Regions from separate parts of the Streptomyces sp. NPDC026538 genome, predicted to be linked through region 2. Evidence: predicted binding sites of a transcription regulator. Region 2 holds the regulator's gene; the other holds the start of a gene.
The links. Region 2 encodes HrcA, which represses chaperone genes, less so after heat shock. Its sites were predicted from a motif close to TTNGCACTCNGNNNNNCNGAGTGCNAA; they were not measured.
Positions count from the first base shown of each region.

Region 1: a site for HrcA is predicted at 3,216-3,242, ahead of groL (chaperonin GroEL). Genes of this name have one in related genera too.

Region 1 is NZ_JBVHQG010000010.1:157,458-162,726, reverse strand. Features, by position in the region: gene ACZ4N4_RS34235 (NADH:flavin oxidoreductase) at 1-1,116, opposite strand, end outside; gene groL (chaperonin GroEL) at 1,431-3,053, opposite strand; gene ACZ4N4_RS34225 (cold-shock protein) at 3,445-3,651, opposite strand; gene ACZ4N4_RS34220 (MoaD/ThiS family protein) at 4,111-4,386, opposite strand; gene thrC (threonine synthase) at 4,433-5,269, opposite strand, start outside.
Region 2 is NZ_JBVHQG010000001.1:974,967-980,235, reverse strand. Features, by position in the region: gene hemW (radical SAM family heme chaperone HemW) at 1-623, shown strand, start outside; gene ACZ4N4_RS04450 (DUF3097 domain-containing protein) at 668-1,474, opposite strand; gene ACZ4N4_RS04445 (MBL fold metallo-hydrolase) at 1,509-2,231, opposite strand; gene hrcA (heat-inducible transcriptional repressor HrcA) at 2,395-3,411, shown strand; gene dnaJ (molecular chaperone DnaJ) at 3,412-4,548, shown strand; gene ACZ4N4_RS04430 (nitronate monooxygenase) at 4,794-5,269, shown strand, end outside.

The sequences.
Region 1 (5,269 bases), on a different contig from region 2:
CTTGAGCGCCGCCGCGTCGTACGACTTCAGTTCCTCCGTGCGCCCGGCCAGCACCTTCGCCGCCCACTCCGGGTCCTGGAGGATGGCGCGGCCGACGGCGACCATGTCGTACTCCTCGCGCTCCAGGCTGTCGAGGAGGTCCTCGATGCCCCGGACCGGGGAGCCCTCGCCCGCGAAGCCCTTGATGAAGTCGCCGTCGAGGCCGACCGAGCCGACGGTGATGGTCGGCTTCCCGGTGAGCTTCTTGGTCCAGCCGGCCAGGTTGAGGTCGGAGTCCACGAACTCCGGGAGCCAGTAGCGCCGGGTGGAGGCGTGGAAGACGTCGACACCGGCCGCCGCCAGCGGGGTGAGGATCGCCTCCAGCTCCTCCGGGGACTCGGCGAGACGGGCGTCGTAGTTGTCCGACTTCCACTGCGAATAGCGGAAGATCACCGGGAACTCCGGGGAGACCGACGCGCGTACGGCGGCCACGATCTCGGCGGCGAACTGGGTACGGGCGACCGGGTCGCCGCCGTAGGCGTCGGTACGGCGGTTGGTGCCCGCCCACAGGAACTGGTCGAGGAGGTAGCCGTGGGCGCCGTGCAGCTCGACCCCGTCGAAGCCGATCCGCTCGGCGGCGGCCGCGGCCTCGGCGAACGCCCGGATGACGTCGTCCAGGTCCTGCGAGGTCATCGCCTTGCCCTCGCCCTCGGTGCCGTCCAGGCGGATGCCGGAGGGGCCGACGGCGGGGGCGTCCGCGAACGGCGGCTGGCCCTGCTTGCGGACCATGCCGATGTGCCACAGCTGCGGGACGATGGTGCCGCCGGCCGCGTGTACGCCCTCGGCGACCTTCGCCCAGCCCGCCAGCTGCTCCTCGCCGTGGAACCGCGGGACGCGGCTGCTCTGCCCCGCCGAGTCGTGACCGACGTACGTGCCCTCGGTGACGATCAGGCCGACACCGGCGGCGGCCCGGCGGGCGTAGTACGAGACCACGTCCTCGCCGGGGACGCCGCCCGGGCTGAACTGGCGGGTCATCGGCGCCATCACGATCCGGTTGGGGACCGTGAGCCCGTTCAGGGCGATCGGACGGGAGAGGATCTCGGCCGCGCGGGAGGCGGGGGGCGTGGTGACGGTCACGTGGGGGGCTCCTCGTGAGTGTGCTGTAGACCGGACGGTATGTGCACACGCATCGAGTGCACATACGTGTGCAACGACCGGCCCGGACGCACCCATTCCCGCCCCCCACCCGAAAGCCGTGTGACTCCGGACACGGAGGGCGCCTCCCCGGAGTCCATGAGCGGGACCCGGACGTCCTGCTCTCCGTCCCGCTTCAGGTACCCGCCGAAGGTGCCGTACCTGGCCCGTGAGCGGCGCAAACGCCCGAGGGCGGCACCCCCTGTCGAACAGGGGGTGCCGCCCTCGGTCAGGACGAGCGATCGGCCGGAGGTCGATCAGAAGTCCATGTCACCGCCCGGCATGCCGCCCGGAGCGGCCGCGGCGGCCTTCTCCGGCTTGTCGGCGATGACGGCCTCGGTGGTGAGGAACAGCGCGGCGATGGAGGCGGCGTTCTGCAGGGCAGAGCGGGTCACCTTCGCCGGGTCGATGATGCCCTCGGCGATCATGTCGACGTACTCGCCGGTCGCGGCGTTCAGGCCGTGGCCGACCTGAAGGTTGCGCACCTTCTCGACGACGACGCCACCCTCGAGACCACCGTTGACGGCGATCTGCTTGAGCGGGGCCTCCAGGGCGAGCTTCACGGCGTTGGCGCCGGTCGCCTCGTCACCCTCGAGCTCCAGCTTCTCGAACACCTGGGAGGCCTGGAGCAGGGCCACGCCACCACCGGCGACGATGCCCTCCTCGACGGCCGCCTTCGCGTTGCGAACGGCGTCCTCGATGCGGTGCTTGCGCTCCTTGAGCTCGACCTCGGTCGCGGCACCGGCCTTGATGACGGCGACGCCACCGGCGAGCTTGGCCAGGCGCTCCTGGAGCTTCTCGCGGTCGTAGTCCGAGTCGGACTGCTCGATCTCGGCGCGGATCTGGTTGACCCGGCCCTGGACCTGCTCGGTGGAGCCGGCGCCGTCGACGATGGTGGTCTCGTCCTTGGTGATGACCACCTTGCGGGCGCGGCCCAGCAGGTCGAGGGTCGTGTTCTCCAGCTTGAGACCGACCTCCTCGGAGATGACCTCGCCGCCGGTGAGGATGGCGATGTCGTTCAGCATCGCCTTGCGGCGGTCGCCGAAGCCCGGGGCCTTGACCGCGACGGACTTGAAGGTGCCGCGGATCTTGTTGACGACCAGGGTCGACAGGGCCTCGCCCTCGACGTCCTCGGCGATGATCAGCAGCGGCTTGCCCGACTGCATGACCTTCTCCAGGAGCGGGAGCAGGTCCTTGACGGAGCCGATCTTCGAGTTGGCGATCAGGATGTACGGGTCGTCCAGGGACGCCTCCATACGCTCCATGTCGGTGGCGAAGTACGCCGAGATGTAGCCCTTGTCGAAGCGCATACCCTCGGTGAGCTCCAGCTCCAGACCGAAGGTCTGGGACTCCTCGACGGTGATGACGCCTTCCTTGCCGACCTTGTCCATGGCCTCGGCGATGAGCTCGCCGATCTGGGTGTCGGCGGCGGAGATGGAGGCCGTGGAGGCGATCTGCTCCTTGGTCTCGACGTCCTTCGCCTGCTCCAGGAGGGCACCGGAGACGGCCTCGACGGCCTTCTCGATACCGCGCTTCAGGGCCATCGGGTTGGCGCCGGCGGCCACGTTGCGCAGGCCTTCCTTGACCAGGGCCTGGGCGAGCACGGTCGCGGTGGTCGTACCGTCACCGGCGACGTCGTCCGTCTTCTTGGCGACTTCCTTGACCAGCTCGGCGCCGATCTTCTCGTACGGGTCCTCCAGCTCGATCTCCTTGGCGATGGACACACCATCGTTGGTGATCGTGGGGGCGCCCCACTTCTTCTCAAGGACGACGTTGCGGCCCTTGGGGCCGAGGGTGACCTTGACGGCGTCGGCGAGCTGGTTCATACCGCGCTCAAGGCCGCGCCGCGCCTCCTCGTCGAACGCGATGATCTTGGCCATGTGAAGTGGTCCCTCCAGGACTGGGGGTGAGTCTTCGGACCGCGCCCGCGCCCGCGACGGACGGCTCGCCGACCCGTGGGTTCCTTGCCCCACCCGGCCTGCGGGCCTCACCGACCCGGTCCATTTTTGTCACTCTCACCTTCAGAGTGCTAACGCCAATGATTAGCACTCGCCCATGCCGAGTGCAAGCGCCTCCGGGAGACTGGGCCGCGCCAGGGCCGCGCGCGGGGCGGCGCGCCGGGCCGCCCCGCGGTGGTGCGCCGGGCCGCCCGCGGTGGTGCGCCGGCCCACTCGTCCCGCGCATGCCAAAGGGCTCGTAACCCATGACTCCCCATGGGATACGAGCCCTCCGACAATGAAAGAAGAACGACGCTGTCAGTCGGCGCGTGCTTCAGCTGGTCGCGAGCCGGACCATGTCCGCCTGCGGCCCCTTCTGGCCCTGCGAGATCTCGAAATCGACCCGCTGACCTTCCTCCAGGGTGCGGTAGCCGTCCATCTGAATCGCACTGTAGTGGACGAAAACATCCGCACCACCGTCGACCGCGATGAAGCCGTACCCCTTCTCCGCGTTGAACCACTTGACGGTGCCCTGAGCCATGCCTAACTCCCCTATTACTGGCCCTTGCACAGATCCACACTTCGCGGATCCGGGTCAGACCTCACCCCCCAATGGTTGGGGGCGTGCGCCGGAACGCGTCGACCGCGGCTGAATGTATCTGTCCAACTGCCGTCTGCAACAGGTCAATCGGACGAGAATTCTGGACGGGAAGGGTCCGGAATATAGCAAGAATTCGGCCGAATTCAGGGCAAGTCGGGCCCCATAAAAGCCGCGAAAGCCGCATATAACCCGCACACTTTGGCTACTTCTTGGCGGGTCAGCGGTGTCGAATACGGGGCTCCCGACCTGGAGATCGGGACCGCGTTCCCCAACTGTACCGCGCTCAACCACACAGAATTGCCCCCTCCGCTTCTCTCACGGAGGGGGCAATCGAATGAACAGTGGGTGATCGGCGTTACCAAAGGTAATGTTCGGTCATTCGATCAGCCTGTCAGCAGGTCAGCCGCCGGCCACGGCCGGGATGATGGAGACGCCCGCACCGTCCGGGGTCGCCGTCTGAAGTCCCTGCTCGAACCGCACGTCGTCGTCATTGACGTACACATTCACGAACCGGCGCAGCTTGCCCTCGTCGTCGAGAACACGGGCGGCGATCCCGGTGTGGTTCTTCTCCAGGTCGGAGATGACCTCGCCGAGGGTGCCGCCTTCGGCGCTGACTTCGGCCTGACCACCGGTGTAGGTGCGCAGGATGGTGGGGATGCGAACGGTGACGCTCACGTTTGAACCTCCGATCGGGGCAACGCCCTGGTTTCTTACAGCTGGCTCAGGCGAGCCCGGCCTCGCGGAAAGACTCGAGATTCGGGCGAATGGTCGCCGTGAGCCCGGTCCCCGCCACGGCGTCCAGCGTCTTCAGTCCATCACCCGTGTTGAGTACGACGATCGACTTCGCCGGATCGATCAGCCCATTCTCGATGAGCTTCCTGGTGACTCCGAGCGTCACCCCGCCCGCGGTCTCCGCGAAGATTCCCTCGGTCCGCGCGAGCAGCTTGATCGCGTCGACGACCTGCTCGTCGGTGACGTCCTCCACCGCACCGCCGGTACGACGCGCGATGTCCAGGACGTACGGCCCGTCGGCAGGGTTGCCGATGGCCAGCGACTTGGCGATGGTGTTCGGCTTCTGCGGCCGCACCACGTCGTGGCCCGCCTTGTAGGCCACCGACACCGGTGAGCACCCCTCGGCCTGCGCGCCGAAGATCTTGTACGGCCTGTCCTCGACGAGCCCGAGCTTGATCAGCTCCTGCAGCCCCTTGTCGATCTTCGTGAGCTGCGAGCCGGAGGCGATCGGGACGACCAGCTGGTCCGGGATCCGCCAGCCGAGCTGCTCGCAGATCTCGTACGCCAGGGTCTTGGAGCCCTCCGCGTAGTACGGCCGCAGGTTGACGTTGACGAAGCCCCAGCCCTCGCCGGCCGAGTCGCCGATCAGCTCGGAGCAGAAACGGTTCACGTCGTCGTAGTTGCCCTCGATGCCGACGAGCTCGCCGCCGTAGATCGCGGCCATGACGATCTTGCCCTGCTCCAGGTCGTGCGGGATGAACACGCAGGAGCGGAAGCCGGCCCGGGCGGCGGCGGCGCCGACCGCGCCGGCCAGGTTGCCGGTGGA
Region 2 (5,269 bases):
CCGACGACGACTGGCGGGCCTCGCTGGACGCGGCGCTCGGAGCCGGCCCGGACCATGTGTCGGCGTACGCGCTGATCGTCGAGGAGGGCACCCAGCTGGCCCGCCGGATCCGCCGGGGCGAGGTCCCGATGACCGACGACGACGTCCACGCGGACCGCTATCTGATCGCCGAGGAGATGCTGTCCGCGGCGGGCTTCGACTGGTACGAGGTGTCCAACTGGGCCACCTCCGAGGCCGCCCGCTGCCTGCACAACGAGCTGTACTGGCGGGGCGCCGACTGGTGGGGCGCGGGACCGGGCGCGCACGCGCACGTGGGCGGTGTGCGTTGGTGGAACGTCAAGCATCCGGGGGCGTACGCGGCGGCGCTGGCGTCGGGGCGGTCGCCGGGGGCCGGGCGTGAGCTCCTCACCGACGAGGACCGCAGGGTGGAGCGGATCCTGCTGGAGCTGCGGCTGCGGGAGGGGGTGCCGCTGACGTTGCTGAAGGAGCAGGGGCTGGCGGCCGCGCGGCGGGCGCTGGGGGAGGGGCTGCTGGAGACCGGCCCGTACGGTGACGGGCGGGCCGTGCTGACGCTGCGGGGGCGGTTGCTGGCGGACGCGGTGGTCAGGGACCTGGTGGACTGAGCGGGCCGGAGCGGGAGGGGCGCCCGGCTGAGGAGCTGAAGGGCCTAAGGAGCCGTCACGAAGTCGATGAGTTCCTCCACCCGCCCGAGCAGCTCCGGTTCCAGGTCCTTGTAGGACCCCACGCGGGCCAGGATCGCCTGCCACACCGCGCCCGTGTTGTCCGAGGGCCAGCCGAGCGCCCGGCACACGCCCGTCTTCCAGTCCTGGCCGTGCGGGACGCGCGGCCAGGACTCGATGCCCAGGGCGGCGGGTTTCACCGCCTCCCAGATGTCGATGTACGGGTGGCCGACCACCAGGGCGTGCTCGCTGGTGACCGACTGTGCGATGCGCCACTCCTTGGTGCCGGGGAGCAGGTGGTCCACCAGGACACCGAGGCGTGCGTCGGGGCCCGGTGCGAATTCGGCCACGATCGAGGGGAGGTCGTCGACGCCCCCCAGGTACTCCACGACCACGCCCTCGATGCGCAGGTCGTCGCCCCAGACCTTCTCGACCAGTTCCGCGTCGTGGCGGCCCTCGACGTAGATGCGGCCGGCGCGGGCCACGCGCGCGCGTGCGCCGGGCACGGCGACCGAACCGGAGGCGGTGCGCGCGGGACGTACGGGGCCGGCCGAGGCGGGGCGCACGAGGGTGACCACCCGGCCCTCCAGGAGGAAGCCCCGCGGCTCCAGCGGGAAGACGCGGTGTTTGCCGAAGCGGTCCTCCAGCGTCACCGTGCCCGCTTCGCAGCGGATCACCGCGCCGCAGAAGCCGGTGCCGGGTTCCTCGACGACCAGGCCGGGTTCGGCGGCCACCTCCGGCGCCGGTTTCGGCTTCTTCCACGGCGGGGTCAGGTCGGCGGAGTACTGGCGCATTCGGATGACGATAGGAGAAGCGGCGGCGGCGTGGTCACGACACGCCGAAACGGGCGGCCAGGGCGTCGCGTTGCCGTCGTACGAAGGCCGCGTCCACCACCGCTCCGTGACCGGGCACGTACCGGGCGTCCTCGCCGCCGAGGGCGAGCAGCCGGTCCAGGGCGGCCGGCCAGCGGGACGGTACGGCGTCGGGGCCGGCCTGGGGAGCGCCGGACTCCTCCACCAGGTCGCCGCAGAACACCACCGGCGGGTCGCCGGGGACGAGGACGGCGAGGTCGTGGCGGGTGTGGCCGGGGCCCACGTCGGCCAGCAGGGCCCGGCGGCCGTCGCCGAGGTCGAGGTTCCACTCGCCGGAGACAGGGCGGCGGGGCCGGGGCAGCGCGTCGGCCGCCTCCTCGGCCTCCGGGGCCGGCAGGCCGTTGCGGACCGCGTCCAGGCGGAGTGCCTCGCGGCCGTGGGCGAGGACGGCCTCCGCGCCCGCCGCCGCGTACACCTCCGCGCCCGCGAACACCGGGGCGCCGAAGACGTGGTCGAAGTGCGGATGGGTGAGCGCGAGATCGGTCACACGGCGCCCGGCCAGCCGCTGCGCCTCCCCGTGCAGCCTCGCGCCCTCCGCCAGGCTCGACCCCGCGTCCACCATCAGGACCGGGCCCGCCCCGAGGACCAGCCCGGCCGTGCAGTCCCAGCCCGGCAGCCGGCACCGGCCGACCCCCTCGGCCACCCGCTCCCAGCCCAGCTCTTCCCAAGTCACCGTCACACCGCGACGCTAGCGGTAGAACGTCCCGGGTCCTCGCCGACCTTGCCCAGTCGGTACCCGACGGCCGTACACTGGGCCGGGGATGCTGGCACTCGGACTCGCAGAGTGCCAGGCGAAAGACCCGAACGGCCGCGGGGACGACTTTCTGGAGGTGTGGCGCTGGATGCTGAGTGAACGCAGGCTTCAGGTATTGCGCGCCATCGTCCAGGACTACGTCGGCACCGAGGAGCCGGTGGGGTCGAAGGCGCTGACCGAGCGGCACAACCTCGGCGTCTCCCCGGCGACCGTGCGCAACGACATGGCCGCCCTGGAGGACGAGGGGTACATCGCCCAGCCGCACACCAGCGCCGGGCGGATCCCGACCGACAAGGGCTACCGGCTGTTCGTCGACAAGCTCGCCGGCGTGAAGCCGATGAGCGCGCCGGAGCGGCGGGCCATCCAGAACTTCCTCGACGGCGCCGTCGACCTCGACGACGTCGTGGCGCGGACGGTGCGGCTGCTGGCGCAGCTGACGCGGCAGGTCGCGGTCGTGCAGTATCCGTCGCTGACCCGGTCCACCGTGCGGCACGTGGAACTGCTCGCGCTCGCGCCGGCCCGGCTGATGCTGGTGCTGATCACCGACACCGGGCGGGTCGAGCAGCGGATGGTCGACTGCCCGGCGCCCTTCGGGGAGTCGTCGCTGGCGGATCTGCGGGCGCGGCTCAACAGCCGGGTCGCCGGTCGCCGGTTCTCGGACGTGCCCCGGCTGGTCGAGGACCTGCCGGACGCCTTCGAAGCCGAGGACCGCGGTACGGTCTCGGCGGTGCTCTCCACCCTGCTGGAGACGCTCGTCGAGGAGAACGAGGAGCGGCTGATGATCGGCGGCACCGCCAATCTCACCCGCTTCGGACATGACTTTCCCCTCATGATCCGGCCCGTCCTGGAGGCACTGGAGGAGCATGTCGTCCTCCTCAAGCTCATGGGCGAGGCGGGGGATTCGGGCATGACCGTACGCATCGGTCACGAGAACGCCTACGAGGGACTCAACTCCACGTCCGTGGTGTCGGTCGGCTACGGTTCGGGCGGCGAGGCACTCGCCAAACTCGGCGTGGTCGGCCCGACCCGCATGGATTACCCGGGAACGATGGGAGCGGTACGAGCGGTGGCACGGTACGTCGGACAGATCCTGGCGGAGTCGTAAGTGGCCACGGACTACTACGCCGTTCTCGGCGTGCGCCGCGACGCGTCGCAGGAAGAGATCAAGAAGGCCTTCCGTCGGCTCGCGCGCGAGCTGCACCCGGACGTCAACCCGGATCCGAAGACCCAGGAGCGGTTCAAGGAGATCAACGCCGCCTACGAGGTGCTCTCGGACCCGCAGAAGAAGCAGGTCTACGACCTCGGCGGCGATCCGCTCTCGCAGAGCGGCGGCGCGGGCGCGGGCGGCTTCGGGGCCGGTGGGTTCGGGAACTTCTCGGACATCATGGACGCGTTCTTCGGTACCGCGTCGCAGCGCGGTCCGCGTTCGCGCACCCGGCGCGGCCAGGACGCCATGATCCGGATCGAGGTCGAGCTCGACGAGGCGGCCTTCGGTACGACCAAGGACATCCAGGTCGACACGGCGGTCGTCTGCAACACCTGCAACGGTGAGGGCGCGGCGCCGGGCACCTCCGCCCAGACGTGTGACATGTGCCGCGGTCGCGGCGAGGTGTCGCAGGTGACCCGGTCCTTCCTGGGCCAGGTCATGACCTCGCGGCCCTGCCCGCAGTGCCAGGGCTTCGGCACGGTCGTGCCGACGCCGTGTCCCGAGTGCGCCGGTGACGGGCGGGTGCGGTCGCGGCGGACGCTGACCGTGAAGATCCCGGCCGGTGTGGACAACGGCACCCGGATCCAGCTCGCCGGCGAGGGCGAGGTCGGGCCCGGTGGCGGTCCGGCCGGCGACCTGTACGTCGAGATCCACGAGCTGCCGCACTCCACGTTCCAGCGGCGCGGCGACGACCTGCACTGCACGGTGACGATTCCGATGACGGCGGCGTCGCTCGGTACGAAGGTGCCGCTGGAGACGCTGGACGGGATGGAGGAGGTCGACATCCGGCCGGGCACGCAGTCCGGGCAGTCGATCCCGCTGCACGGCCGCGGTGTCACGCATCTGCGCGGCGGCGGCCGGGGCGACCTGATCGTCCACGTCGAGGTGACGACCCCGACCAAGCTCGACCCCGAGCAGGAGCGGCTGCTGCGCGAGCTGGCGAAGCTGCGCGGCGAGGAACGGCCGACGGGGCAGTTCCAGCCGGGCCAGCAGGGATTGTTCAGCCGGCTGAAGGACGCGTTCAACGGGCGCTGACGCGGGCTGCCGGAGTTGCCGGGGGTCCGGGGGTCGGCCCCCGGGCGGATGCGGTCAGCCGGGCCGGCAGGGTCTGTTCAGCCGGCTGAAGGACGCGTTCAACGGGCGCTGACGGCTCACCGGGCCGGGGGCGCCGCCCCTTCGGCCCGGAAACAGGCGCCGCCCCTTCGGCCCGGAAATATCTGGCATGTGCCAAAGGGACGGCCCGATTCGGTCTTGTTCGGAGGACGTGACAACATGCCGTCATGTCCTCCGCACTGACCGATCTCTTCCCGCTTCCGATCGTGCAGGCCCCGATGGCGGGCGGGGTTTCCGTGCCGCAGCTCGCCGCCGCCGTGTCCGAGGCGGGCGGGCTGGGGTTCCTGGCCGCCGGGTACAAGACCGCCGACGGGATGTACCAGGAGATCAAGCAGCTGCGCGGACTGACCGGCCGCCCCTTCGGGATGAACCTCTTCATGCCGCAGCCGGAGCATGCCGAGTCCGGCGCGGTCGAGGTCTACGCGCATCAGCTGGCCGGTGAGGCCGCATGGTACGAGACCGAGCTCGGCGACCCGGACAGCGGCCGGGACGACGGGTACGACGCGAAGCTCGCCGTACTCCTCGACAACCCGGTGGCCGCGGTCTCCTTCCACTTCGGTGTGCCGAGTCCCGAGGCACTGGTCGCCCTGCGCCGGGCGGGGACCCTCACCCTCGTCACCGCCACCACCGCCGAGGAGGCCCT